Regions from separate parts of the Hymenobacter bucti genome, predicted to be linked through region 3. Evidence: riboswitches for the same ligand, from Rfam matches in the RefSeq annotation. Region 3 holds a riboswitch; each other region holds the start of a gene.
The links. A riboswitch is a leader RNA that binds a small molecule or an ion and turns the genes downstream of it on or off. The one in region 3 is predicted to bind cobalamin.
Positions count from the first base shown of each region.

Region 1: linked by a shared signal. The riboswitch ahead of ACFSDX_RS21665 (ABC transporter substrate-binding protein) and the one ahead of metE (5-methyltetrahydropteroyltriglutamate--homocysteine S-methyltransferase) in region 3 are both predicted to bind cobalamin.
Region 2: linked by a shared signal. The riboswitch ahead of ACFSDX_RS02325 (TonB-dependent receptor) and the one ahead of metE (5-methyltetrahydropteroyltriglutamate--homocysteine S-methyltransferase) in region 3 are both predicted to bind cobalamin.

Region 1 covers NZ_JBHUFD010000018.1:578,369-582,754, reverse strand. Annotated here, with positions in the region: gene ACFSDX_RS21675 (ABC transporter ATP-binding protein) at 1-613, opposite strand, end outside; gene ACFSDX_RS21670 (iron chelate uptake ABC transporter family permease subunit) at 793-1,863, opposite strand; gene ACFSDX_RS21665 (ABC transporter substrate-binding protein) at 1,860-3,011, opposite strand; cobalamin riboswitch at 3,103-3,309, opposite strand; gene kduI (5-dehydro-4-deoxy-D-glucuronate isomerase) at 3,488-4,318, opposite strand.
Region 2 covers NZ_JBHUFD010000001.1:587,950-592,335, forward strand. Annotated here, with positions in the region: gene ACFSDX_RS02325 (TonB-dependent receptor) at 1-1,254, opposite strand, end outside; cobalamin riboswitch at 1,418-1,641, opposite strand; gene ACFSDX_RS02330 (DNA-3-methyladenine glycosylase) at 1,982-2,587, shown strand; gene ACFSDX_RS02335 (cation diffusion facilitator family transporter) at 2,667-3,662, opposite strand; gene ACFSDX_RS02340 (Nramp family divalent metal transporter) at 3,882-4,386, shown strand, end outside.
Region 3 covers NZ_JBHUFD010000003.1:522,940-527,325, reverse strand. Annotated here, with positions in the region: gene ACFSDX_RS09840 (NADPH-dependent F420 reductase) at 2-736, shown strand; gene ACFSDX_RS09835 (UBP-type zinc finger domain-containing protein) at 926-1,198, opposite strand; cobalamin riboswitch at 1,402-1,590, shown strand; gene metE (5-methyltetrahydropteroyltriglutamate--homocysteine S-methyltransferase) at 1,795-4,119, shown strand; gene ACFSDX_RS09825 (acyl-CoA thioesterase) at 4,361-4,386, shown strand, end outside.

The sequences.
Region 1 (4,386 bases), on a different contig from region 3:
GGCGGTGCAGCAAGCGCATGAGGCTCACGCGGTTGGGCAGGTCGAGGTGGGCGGTGGGCTCGTCGAGCAGCACCACGGGCGTATCCTGGGCCAGGGCGCGGGCCAGCAGCACCTTCTGGCGCTCGCCGTCACTGAGCTCGCCCACTGGACGAGGAGCAAATGCCGCAGTGCCAGTGGCCGCCAGGGCGGCCTGCACCTGGGCCTCATCATGGGCTGAGAGGCTGCCCAGCCAGCCGGTATGCGGGTGGCGGCCTAGGCGCACTAATTCCAATACAGTGAGGCCACTAGCCTCCACCCGGTCGGTGAGCACGATGCTGAGCTGCCGAGCCCGCGCCGCCGCGCCTAGGTCAGTTAGCGGCGTGCCACCCAGGTCGAGGCGGCCGGCCAGCGGCGGCTGCAAGCCGGCCAGCGTCCGCATGAGCGTCGATTTGCCGGCCCCGTTGGGTCCCAGCAGGCATACCAATTCGCCGGGGCGCAGGGCCAGCGATAAGGGACCGGCGATGACTTTGGTCGCCCGGCCGCTGGTACGGTAACCGATGGTCAGGTCTTTCGACGTGAGAAGGGGAGCAGCGTATTCGTGCGGGGAAACAGACAAGTTATCGTTTTCGGTCATATAGGACTTATGCAAAAATCGTTTGTCATTGCGAGCGAAGTAATCCCCCCTGAGCGGCTCGTCCTAATGCGATTGCTTCGCTTTGCTCGCAATGACAAACGATTTTTGCGGTTCTATTAACGAAAGCTACATCTGTCATGCTGAACGCAGGGAAGCCTGACCGCACTCAATTCCCGCCCTCACACCCGCATTCCTTTGCGGCGCAGTACCACCCACAGCACCACCGGCGCCCCCAGCAGCGAGGTTACGATGCTCACCGGCAGCGCTGCTTGGCTGCCGGGCAGCTGCGTGAGGCAGTCGCAGAGCAGCATGAGAGCCGCGCCAGCCAAGCAGGCGGCGGGCAGCAAAATTCGGTGGTCGGCAGTGCCGAGCAGGCCGCGCACCAGGTGCGGCACCGCGATACCGATGAAGCCAATCGGCCCGCAAAAGGCCGTGATGCTGCCCGCCAGCAGGCTCGTGCTGGCAATGGTGAGCGTACGCGAGCGGCCCACCGTGAGGCCCAGGCTGCGGGCGTAATTTTCGCCCAGCAGCAGCGCATTCAGCGGCTTGGCCGAGGCAAAGGCCAGCAGCAGCCCCGCCCCCACGGCCAGCGCCAGCACCGCCAACTGCGGCCCCACCACGCCCCCTAGGGAGCCAAACGTCCAGAGCAGGTACTCCTGAATTTGCTCGGGGGCGCTGAAGTATTGCCACAAGCTTACGATGGCCACCGACAAGCTGCTTATCATCATGCCCACGATGAGCATCACCACGTTGTCGCGCACGCGGGCCGAGAGGCCCAGCACCAAGGCCATTATGAGCCCCGCGCCAGCGGTGGCGGCCGCCACCAGTGCCCAGCTGCCGCCCAGCCCCAGCTGCCGGATGACGTAGACGCTCGCCGCGCTGCCGCCCGCCAGCAGCAGGGCCGCCACGCCCAGGCCCGCCCCCGCCGAAATACCCAGCACCGACGGACTAGCCAGGGGGTTGCGAAACAACGTCTGCATTTGCAAGCCGCTCACCGCCAAGCCGCTGCCCACCAGCACGGCTGTCAAGGCCTTGGGCAGCCGAATCTGGTTGACGATAAACGTCCAGGGGCCCGGCTCGGCGGCGCGGGCGAAGAGGATGCGTACCACCGCCGCCGGCGGAATCCGCACCGACCCTAGGGCAATATCGAGCACGAAGCACCCGACCAGCAGCCCGGCTAGGCCGAGCAGCCAGGCGGCCGGGCGCCGGGCCGCGCCCGCCACCGGCAAGGGTCGAGGGGAGGTACTCACTTTAGCTTTTGGTAATAATAAAGCTGCCGGCCGGGCAGCAGCGCCGGGTGCAGTATTTGGATTAAATCGCCGAGTACCAGGTCGGGCCGCACTGCGCCCGATTCCCAGTAGTCGTTGGAGCCCTGGGCGTTGGTGCGGCGGTTGTTGTTGTAGAGCTGGCCGGTTTTGAAGGGGCGAAACGCGGCGAAGCGCGCATCCTGGGTCACCACGGCAGCCTTGGTCGTGAGGGTGCCGGTGTGTAGCCAGTAATCGGCGGTGAGGGCCACGGGCGCCACGGCTTCCACCGTGAGGGGCAGGCTACCGGTGGCCTTCACGCCGGCCCAGTGGTAGGCGCCGCCCGCATCGCGCAAAAACTGCGTCATATAATTGCCGGCTTCAGGCACGTACCACGTATCCTTAAACGGCAGATTGACAATGACCTGCGGACGCTTGGTTTGCTGGCGGACCAGCGCGGCCAGGCGCTCGTATTCGCGGGCTATTTGGTCGAATTTCTGGTTGGCCAGTGCCTCTTTGTCGAGCAGGGCAGCCAGCACTTTCACCCACTCAGCGCGGCCCAGGGGGGTCGTTTCGACCCACTCCGAGTTGAGCAGCACCGGGATGCCGGCCTGCTGTAGGGTTTGGTATTTGCGCAAGCCCTCGCCGGGCCAGCCGGTAGCCATTACCAGGTCGGGCTGATGCGCGATAAGTAGCTCATTATTCAGCTCGCGGCCATCGCCCACGGCAAAAATTTTGCCCTGCGCTATGCGCTGCCGCACCGGCACGGCCGACACGTATTGCAGGCTCCCGAGCCCCACCAGCACGTCGCTGGCACCTAGGAAATCGGCCAGCGCCACGTGCAGCGACGACAGCCCCACCAGGCTGCGAATGGGCGTTTCGATAACCTGGCTGGCCACAAAACCAGCCGGGTGCGCCCGGCCGCGCGGCACCAGCGCGTAGCGCGTAGCCGTGGTCTGCTGGCCCGAGGGGCTGAGGATGGTCAGCACCTTATACCCGGGCAAGTACTGAATAGTGAAGCCCTTGGCGTAGCGCACTGTGGTGCGTGCCAACACCTGCGGCGTGGCCCCAGCCCGTTGCGGCACAGCACGCGATGCGGCCGCCTGGCCAGCGGCCCCTAGGGTACTCGCCAGCACCAAGCCAGCCAGTAGCAAGCCCGCGTGAAGCGAAGAAAAAAAGCGGCCTCGACCCAACCGGCCAGGCGCAAAAGCATGAGTCATGGGCGAGCCTTTCTGCCGAAAGCTGTGGCGGTGAAGTGGCGTGGCAGGTCTTCTGGCTTCCCCACCGGCCGAGGCCTTCCCAAGCTGCCGGGCAGCTCAGTGGCACTACTTTTCGGCCGGCTTGGTGCGCGGGGTTACAGCAGCGGAGACTGCGCCGGACTCGCACCGGCTTCCCTTTTAAAACCCGCCTAGGTGTTACCCCAGGCCGGCTACCATTCCGCGAGCAAAGGTACTGGACAATTGCTGCGTCGGGTTTTTGCTACTGGCAAGCCTAGGTAGCCAGCACCAACGCCTACCCCTCTGCTGGTGCGAAGCAGAAAAGTAGGCGTTGGTGCTGTGCCGTGGACGCTACGCGTCCGCACGTGGGTAGCCAGTTGACTCGCGGACGCGCAGCGTTCACGGTACACGCCCTACCGTAAATCGGCCAGCGCCACTTGGTCCATGTCGGTATATTCCAAATTCTCACCCGCCATGCCCCAGATGAAGGCGTAGGCCGCCGAGCCGCAGCCGGTGTGGATAGACCACGGCGGCGACAGAATGGCCTGCTCGTTGCTCACCCACAGCGGGCGCGTTTCCTGGGGCTCGCCCAGCATGTGCAGGATGCGCTGGCCGTTGTTCATGTTAAAGTACAGGTACGCCTCCATGCGGCGGTCGTGCACGTGCGAAGGCATGGTATTCCAGACCGAGCCGGGCTTGAGCTGGGTGAGTCCCATCACGAGCTGGCAGCTGGCGAGGCCTTCGTTGAAGATGTACTTGTAGATGGTGCGCTCGTTGGCGGTTTCCATCGCGCCCATTTGCACGGGCGTGGCCTCGGCCTGGGTGCGGCGGGTGGTAGGATATTCCTTGTGCGCGGGCGCCGAAAGCAGGTAAAATTTGGCCGGCTCGGCCGCGTTCAGGCTTTTAAATTCGACCTCCTTGCTGCCCTTGCCCACGTAGAGGCAGTCCTGGTTACCTAGGTCGTAGGTGGTGCCATCGACCACAATCTGGCCCGCGCCGCCCACGTTGAGGGCGCCCAGCTCGCGGCGCTCCAGAAAGAAATTAGCCTTGAGATTATCGGGGTTGGGCAGCGGCAGGCTGGCCTCGGTGGGCATGGCGCCGCCCACTATCATGCGGTCGTAGTGGGTGTAGGTCAGCTCGATGGCGCCGGGCGTGAAGATATTCTCAATCAGAAAATGCTCGCGCAAACCGGTGGTATTCAGGCCGGCGGTTTCGCGGGGGCCAATGGCAAAGCGTTGTTTCATAAATCGCAGATTTAGCGGATTTAACGGATTTCGCAGATACGCCCGCCTGCGGCGGGCTGACTGGCTCT
Region 2 (4,386 bases), on a different contig from region 3:
TAGGGTGGGGGTGAGGGGCGCCAGGCCGGCGGGCAGGGCCGCCTGTCGCACATTGGCCGAGAGGCGCAGGCCAGGGCGCGGGTCGTAGCGCAGCAGGCCGAAGGCTGCGGCGCGGTTTTCGGTGATGGGTTCGGCGCCGTAGCCATCGACCACGGCGCCAAAATGCTGGGCCTCGACCCCTAGGCGCAGGCTGGCGCGCGCACCCAGCGGCGCGGTGTACTCGGCCTGACTCTGGGTGGTGCGCACCCGCGAGTTGCTGACCGCGCCTTGGTCAGAGTAATTAATAATGTCCTCAAACCAGGCGCCGCGCACCTGCCACTGCCCGCCGCGCGGCGTGACTTGCCGGTAGCCCAGCACCAGGCGGCGGCTCTGGTCGATTTCGCGGGCGTTGGAGCCGGCCACGCCCGTGCCCTGCTGGATTTCGCGGTCGGCATCGGTCAGCCACACCGCGGCCGTGAGCTCGCCGGCCGTGCCCACCCGCCACGCGATGTCGGGGCTGATGCTCCACTGGTGGCGCAGGGCGGCGTTGCGCATGGTGTAGCGCACCAGGCCACCGGGCTCGCGCACTAGGTAAGGGTAATCGTTCTGGGCCTGGCGGTAGCTGGCGGCCACGCGCACGGCCACGGTAGCGGTGGCGGTGCGGGCCTCCAGGCTGCCGCCGCGCAGGCCAAAGCTGCCTAGGTCGGTTTGCACGCTGCCGCGCAGGCCGGGCCGCCAGTCGGGCTCGGTGCGCAGCACTAGGGCGCCGCCCACGGCGCCGCTGCCGTAGAGCGCGGCGGCCGGCCCCAGCTGCACCGAAAGCTGCGTATTGCCGCTGATGGGCAGCAGCGTCAAGTCATTCTGCCCGAGGGTGGGCAGCCCGATGTTGAGGCCGTTCCAGAGCACGGCGGTGTGCTGGGCCGAGGTGCCCCGTAGCGAGAGCGTGGCCAGCTGCCCCGGCCCGTAGTTCTTGATATACAGCCCCAAGCGCGCCCCCAGCACGTCGGCCGCCGTGCCGCCCCGGTACTGCGCCAGCGCCGCCGAATCAACTTCGAGCCGCTGGCTGCCCACTGCAAAGCGCTCGGGCCGCACGGCGCGCACCTGCGCCTCGGGCAGCCGGTGGCGCCGGCCGCCGAGCGTGTCGGGGCGGGGTCCTAGGGCCTGAGCGTGGCCGCCTAGGGTAGCCAACAGCCCTAGGGTTAACGAAAGGGCATAGCCCGCCGGCCCGCGGCTAGCGCCGGAAAAAATGCGTGATAACGAAGAAAAAACTGACACGAACTAAATTTTCAAGCGAAAATTCAGCTCAAAACCCCGTTGTGAGTCGGCCGAATAAACGGCCAGCCACGCTGAAGCTGAGGCCGGAAACGGCGGTTTTGCCCAGCCTAGGGCCGGGCGCGGACGCGCGCTTCCATTCTCCGCCCGTCCTCCGCGAGCGCTGAACCTGGTAAGTGCCCTGGCAGGTCTCCTGGCTTGCGCTGCCGGGTGGGCGGCCTTCCCGCTGCATTGGCTATCAAGCTGATAGCCGCCGCTGGCAGTGGCGTGGGGTGCCCACCCCGATGTAGCGCGTACAGTTGCGGGGACAGCTCCGGCATTGAACCGGATTCCCTTTTCAACCTCACTCCCTGGAAAGAAAGCTCGGTCACCGTGGCAGTGCAAAGATAGACCGCAGATTTAACGGATTCAACGGATTGCGCGGATACGCCCGCCTGCGGCGGGCGGGCTTACACTCGCTGCGCTGGCTGCTTACGGACTTTGCTGGCGCGAGATGGGTGGCTGGCGGGGTAGGCTGGGGCGTGGGGCTACTCTTGCTGATAATTATTATGTGTTAGCTACTGCTGGTAGCTGTCAGTAGTAGCTACCACATGAGTGCTTTAGTGATAACTATTAGCTGGTGGTAATTAAGTCTCAACCATCAGCCGAGCAGCCCCTAGGCCCGTACACTAGCTCAACTGTATACTCAGCCTAGTCAGCCCGCCGCAGGCGGGCGTATCCGCGCAATCCGTTGAATTCGTTAAATCTGCGATTTTTTGAGAGGCCCGATGTGCTTGCCATTGCCCATGAGCTATTGGGTAAGCACGTGTTTACCCGTATCGACGGCGAGCTGACGGGCGGGCGCATCGTCGAAACCGAGGCGTATCGGCACGAGGGCGACCCGAGTATTACGCTGCACTTGCAGCGCAAGGCCAAGCAGGCGCAGGGGCTCTACCAGCCGGGCGGCACCGCCTACCTCTACACCGTGTACCGGGTACACACGCTCTTCAACATCACCACCTACGATGCCGCGCACCCCGATACGGTACTTATCCGGGCCATCGAGCCGCTCGAAGGCCTCGACGTGATGCTGCGCCGCCGGGGGCTGGCCGTCGTGGCCCGCAACCTCACTGCTGGCCCCGGCGTGCTGAGCCAGGCCCTAGGTCTCACGCCCGCCCTCACCGGCGAATTGGTAGCCGGCCCGCACATCTGGTTTGAGGACCACGAGGAGAAAATTCTACCTGACAACGTCATCGCCAGCTCCCGCGTGGGCCTCGAATATGCGGGCGCCGAGGCCGTGGCCTTGCCCTGGCGCTTCCGCTTGAAGGACAGCAAGTGGACCAGCCCAGCGAAGTAATCAATTAACATTTAACAATTAGCATTTAACAGCTCGTCTGTGCTTCGTTGCTAAGCTGTTAAATGCTAATTGTTAAATGTTAATTGACCAGATGGTGGCGCTCGTCTTTCACGGCGTTGTGGATGTCCCACGGTACCTCGTGCTCGAAGGCGTGGCGGCGCACGGGGCAATCAGGCATGTGGCACAGCGAGCAGGCGGCGTAGGAGCACGGGTCGGCGTGCACAAACATCTCGATTTCGACCGCCGCGAAGCGCGCCCGAATCAGCTCCTCCACCTCGTGAATTTGGGTGTGTACTTTCTCCAAGGAGAAGTAGTACGGTATCTGCATGTGGCAGTCGATGTGCAGGTTAGCACCGTAGCGCTGCACGCGCAGGTTGTGCACGTCAATCCAGGAGGGGCGGCGCAGGCGCTGGAGTTCGGCGATAACTTCGGCCACAGTGGCGGCGTCGCTCTCGTCCATGAGGCCGCCCACGGCGCTGCGCAGCATGCGGTAGCCGTTATACAAAATGAAGGCGCCTAGGGCCAGCGCCGCGCCCGCATCGAAGCGCAGTACGCCCGTGAAGTGCACCAGTACCAGCGCCGCCGACGACACAATGCTCGTGAGCGCGTCGATGTAGAGGTGCTGCCCATCGCCGACCAGCGCCACCGACTGCATCCGGCGCCCGGCCCGCACCAGCCACATGCCTAGGCCAAAGTTGACCACCGCCGTGCTCGCCAGCAGCGCCACGCCCCAGTCGGGCTGCGCTACCGGGTGCGGATGCAGGAAGCTGAGCGTGGCGCTGTAGAGAATAAACGCGCCCGCAATAAAAATCAGCGCGCCTTCGAAGCCCACCGACAAGTACTCGATTTTGCCGTGGCCGTAGGGGTGGTTTTCGTCCTTGGGCAGGTCGGCCAGGTAGAGGCTGTATAGGGCGAAGCCGCTGGTAAACACGTTGATAATGCTTTCGAGCGCATCAGTGAGCACTACCTGCGAGTGGGTGAGCTGGTAGGCGTAGAACTTGGTGAGCACCAGCACCACGCTCACCACCAGCGAGAGCAGACCTAGGCGGCGCTTGAGGCCAGGCGAAGCAGACATAAAAAATGGATTGGGCCCCCAAAGGTCGACACGAAACGGGGCTGGCGGGTGCGGCCGTAAAAGACTCCCAACCGCGGCCGCGTTGCGCTGGTGCCGATGCGGCGCCCTGAGGAGAAAACTTTTTACGCGCTTTCGCGGTATTTAGGGTAGTTTAAAATAATTTTTAGGTTAGTCTAAAAATTCAGCTACTTTTGTTTTAATCTGCTAGTTACTTACGTGTTGTTACCCACTACTACCCCCGTCGATATCTCTACCGAAGCCACCGCTCTCCCCGAGCCGGGCTGGCGCCACGCCCGCCGCGGCACTTCGCTTAGCGAGGTTCACGCCAGCATCGAAATGCCCGCCGCGGGCGCATCGTTCTGGCGCAAGTTTCGGGCCTACTGGGGGCCGGGGCTACTGGTGGCCGTGGGCTATATGGACCCCGGCAACTGGGCCACCGACCTGGCCGGCGGCGCTCGCTTCGGCTACACGCTTTTGAGCGTGGTGCTCATCTCGAACCTGTTTGCGATGCTCTTGCAGCACCTAGCGGCCAAGCTCGGCATCGTGACTGGCCGCGACCTGGCCCAGGCCTGCCGCGACAACTACTCCAAGCCCGTGGCTGTCGGCCTCTGGGTGCTCTGTGAGGTCGCCATTGCGGCCTGCGATTTGGCCGAGGTTATCGGCTCGGCCATCGCGCTCAACCTGCTCTTCGGCTTGCCGCTGCCCTGGGGCGTGGCCATCACCA
Region 3 (4,386 bases):
GATGAAAATAGGAATCATTGGTGCCGGCTACATTGGCGGCACCCTCGCCGGCCGCCTTACCAAGCTGGGCCACACCGTAGCCATCGCCAACTCGCGCGGCCCGGAAACGCTGGCGGACCTGGCTGCAAAAACGGGGGCTATCGCCGTCACGGCCCACGAAGCCGCCCGCAGCGGGGAAATCATCATTGTAACTATTCCGCTAAAAAGCATTCCCAAGCTGCCCAAAGACTTGTTCGACGGCGTGCCCGCCAGCGTGCCGGTTGTTGACACGAGCAACTACTACCCCTTGCTGCGCGATGGCCAGCTTCCGGAGCTTGAGCAGGGCGACCTTACTGAGAGCGAGTGGGTGCAACAGCACCTAGGCCGCCCCGTAGTGAAAGTGTTCAACAACATCGCCTTTACGAGCCTTGAAAGCAGTGGCAAACCCGCGGGTACACCCGGCCGCGTGGGCCTACCGGTGGCCGGCGACGATGCCGCCGCCAAGCAAAAGGTGATGGCGCTGGTAGAGGAGCTGGGCTTCGACGCCGTCGACAACGGCAGCCTGCACGAGTCGTGGCGGCAGCAGCCCGGCACGCCGGTGTACGGCGCCGATTTGCCGGCCACGGAGCTTAAAAAGCAGCTGGAAAGTCTCGGCACCGAGCGCACTGAGGAGCAGCGCAAGCAGTTCGCGGCCAGCCACGTGGTGCAGGAAGAGCAGATGATAAAGCAGTACGGGTCGCAGCGCGGCGACAACTAGCACCACCAGCCCCACCAGCCTTTTAATGGCGCCTTTTTGAGCTAAAGACCACCCGCGAACTGTTTTGTCCACGGGTGGTCTTTAGCTTATAACTGGTCAGCAACCTACCTGCTAGTTGACTAGCATTTTGTTAACGGCCCGCTCTAATGATGACCGCCATTTTGCCGACCCTACCCACCAAAATCCATCTCAATATTCCATAAACGCCTCGTGGGGGTAGCACCAGGCCCAGCGCTCGCCGGGCTGGGCTGAGGTAATAACGGGGTGCTGGGTAGCGTGGAAGTGCTTGGTAGCGTGCTTGTTCTTCGAGTCGTCGCAGCAGCCCACGTGGCCGCACTCCTGGCAAATGCGCAGGTGTACCCAGGTATCGCCCAGGGCCACGCACTCGGGGCACACGTGGTGAGTATCGCGTTTGAGGTGGTGCAAGTCGAGAGCCTGCAAATGTTGGCAAGGGGCGTCCATGAGCGAAAAACGAGTTAAGAAGAAGGTTATTGGGCAGCCGGCGCAACGCCGGGCGGCGCTCGCAAAGTACTGGGTGGGTTACCAGATTGCGGTAGTGCGCCCGGCTTTCGTACCATATTTTCCTCGGTTTTTACCGCTTGGCGAGAACCCGGCGCGGTCGCCATTGGGGGCGGCGTGTATCTTCACGCCAGATTCTTTGCAATATTCAATTGCCGTAGGAAGGTTTTCGGGTAATACCGAGATTAATAAGGAACCGTGTGAGAATCACGGGCTGTCGCGCAACTGTAAGTACCGCAGCAAGTTATAGTCAGTTTATTTCCATTGCCCGGTTGGGTGAGAAGGAGGACTATAATGGTACAAGCCAGGAGACTTGCCTACCTACGACTTTAGACGAAGGCCCTCGCGAACTGGGGCGGTAGTCTGGCTGATTGAATTGCGGTGTGAACTGGCCGGGCGGGACGCCGCCCCGGGGCCAGCGGGCGTGCGCACGCCTTATTCGCACCGTGGTTCGGCTTGGCTGGCACAACTGCGGCAGGGCGCGGGGGCAGGCGCCCCTTGCGGAGAATGATTTTCATCATTCTAACCCCCAAGCTTTTATGCTTACGCACAACCTAGGCTACCCGCGCATTGGTAGCCAGCGCGAACTAAAGAAGGCTAGCGAAAAATACTGGGCCGGCACACTCAGCGCCGCCGAACTGCACCAAGTGGGCGCCCGCATCCGGGCCCAAAACTGGCAGCTGCAACAAGAAGCCGGCCTCGACCTGATACCGTGCCACGACTTCAGCTACTACGACCAGGTGCTAGACACGAGCCTATTGGTGGGTAATATTCCGGCTCGCTACACGCCGCTGGTGACCCAAAACCGCGACACGACCGAGCTGGATTTGTACTTCGCCATGGCGCGGGGCTACCAGCGCGACGGGCTCGATCTGACGGCCCTGGAGATGACCAAGTGGTTTGATACCAACTACCACTACCTGGTGCCCGAGTTTACCAAGGACCAGCAGTTTACGCTGTTCTCGACGCGCCTCTTCAATGAGTTTAACCAGGCCCATCAGCAGCTGGGCGCCGCGGCCAAGCCCGTGCTCCTAGGTCCGGTTTCGTACCTGCTGCTGGGCAAGGAGAAGGAAAGCGGCTTCCACCGCCTGGAGCTGCTGAGCCGCCTGCTGCCCGTGTACGAACTGGCGCTGAACCGCCTGCATCAGCAGGGCGCCGCCTGGGTGCAGCTCGACGAGCCCTGCCTGGTCCTCGACCTGACACTGGCCGAACGCGAGGCCTACCAGCGGGCCTACGCCCACCTCGCCCGCCGTTGCCCCGGCCTAAAAATAATGGTGGCCACCTACTTCGAGGGCCTGCGCGACAATGTCGAAACGGCCCTCAAGCTGCCCATCCACGCGCTGCATCTCGACCTGATACGCGCGCCCGAGCAGCTGGCGGCGGTGTTGCCGCTGGTGCCAAGCTGGCTCTCACTCTCCCTCGGAGTGGTCGATGGCCGCAACATCTGGAAGAACGACTACCAGGCTTCCCTGGCCCTGGTTGAGGCGGCCGTGGCGCTGCTCGGCCCCGACCGCGTGCTGCTGGCGCCCAGTTGCTCGCTGCTGCACAGCCCCTGCGACCTCGACCTAGAAACCAGCGAAGCTGGACTGTTGCCCGAAATCAAGCCCTGGCTCGCCTTTGCCAAGCAGAAGCTGGGCGAGGTGCGCGACCTGCACCAGCTGTCTACCCAGGCGCCCGGCAGCGCCGAGCTGCTAGCCCAGAATCAGGCCGCGCTGGCCAGCCGGCGGCAGTCGGCGCGCATCCACCGACAGCACATCAAGGAGCGCACGGCGGCCTTGACCGAGGCCGATGCCCGCCGCCAGAGCCCCTTTTCGCAGCGCATCATCGTGCAGCAGGCGCGGCTGCAACTGCCGCTATTTCCGACTACTACCATCGGCTCGTTTCCGCAGACCGAGGACATTCGGCAGCTGCGGGCGCGCTGGAAAAAGGGTGACCTAACCGACGCCGCTTACCAAACCGCGCTGCAACAAGCCACCGCCGAGGTGGTGCAGTGGCAGGAAGACCTAGGGCTCGACGTGCTGGTGCACGGCGAGTTTGAGCGCAACGACATGGTGGAGTACTTCGGCGAGCTACTCGACGGCTTCGCCTTCACCGGCCACGGCTGGGTGCAGAGCTACGGCAGCCGCTGCGTGAAACCGCCCGTTTTGTACGGCGACATTCACCGCCCGCAGGACATGACGGTGGCCTGGAGCACCTACGCGCAGTCCTTGACTACCAAGCCGATGAAGGGCATGCTGACCGGGCCGGTGACCATCTTGCAGTGGTCGTTTGTGCGCGACGACCAGCCCCGCGCCCTCACGGCGTTGCAGCTGGCGCTGGCCATCCGGGAGGAGGTGCAGGCGTTGGAAGCGGCCGGCATCGGCATCATTCAGATTGACGAGCCCGCCATCCGGGAGGGGCTGCCACTGCGCCGCACCGACTGGCCGGCCTATCTGGCCTGGGCGGTGCGGGCCTTCGGGGTGGCCGCCGCGGGCGTGCGCGACGAAACCCAGATTCACACCCACATGTGCTACTCGGAGTTCAACGACATGCTGCCCGCCATCGCGGCCCTCGACGCCGACGTGATTACGATGGAAACCTCGCGCTCGCAGATGGAGCTGCTCACCGCCTTCGCCGATTTCCAGTACCCTAACCAGATTGGGCCGGGCGTGTACGACATCCACTCGCCCCGCGTGCCCACCGTGGACGAGATGGTGGCCCTGCTCGAAAAAGCCCAGGCCATCGTGCCCGCCGAAAACCTGTGGGTAAACCCCGACTGCGGCCTCAAAACCCGCAAATGGCCCGAAACCGAAGCCTCCCTGCGCCAGATGGTGCAGGCCGCTACCCAGCTGCGGCAGGTGGCCGCCTTGCAGCCGGTTAGCTAGCCAGTAGCCTACCTAAGGGCCGGGCGGCGCGGTTGTCGCCCAGCCCGTTAAGATTTCCCCTCAAAAACGATAGCACTTGGCTGTCATGCAGAGCGTAGCGAAGCATCTCGCGTGGTGCAGTGAACTCTAGCGTCAGAGATTACTACACCACGCGAGATGCTTCGCTGCGCTCTGCATGACGACCGTCTTTACTCGATTACTGGCAGACAGTTAAACATCAAAAATTACCCTCTTACGTTCTATGGACTCCCTCGCTATCCAAATTGC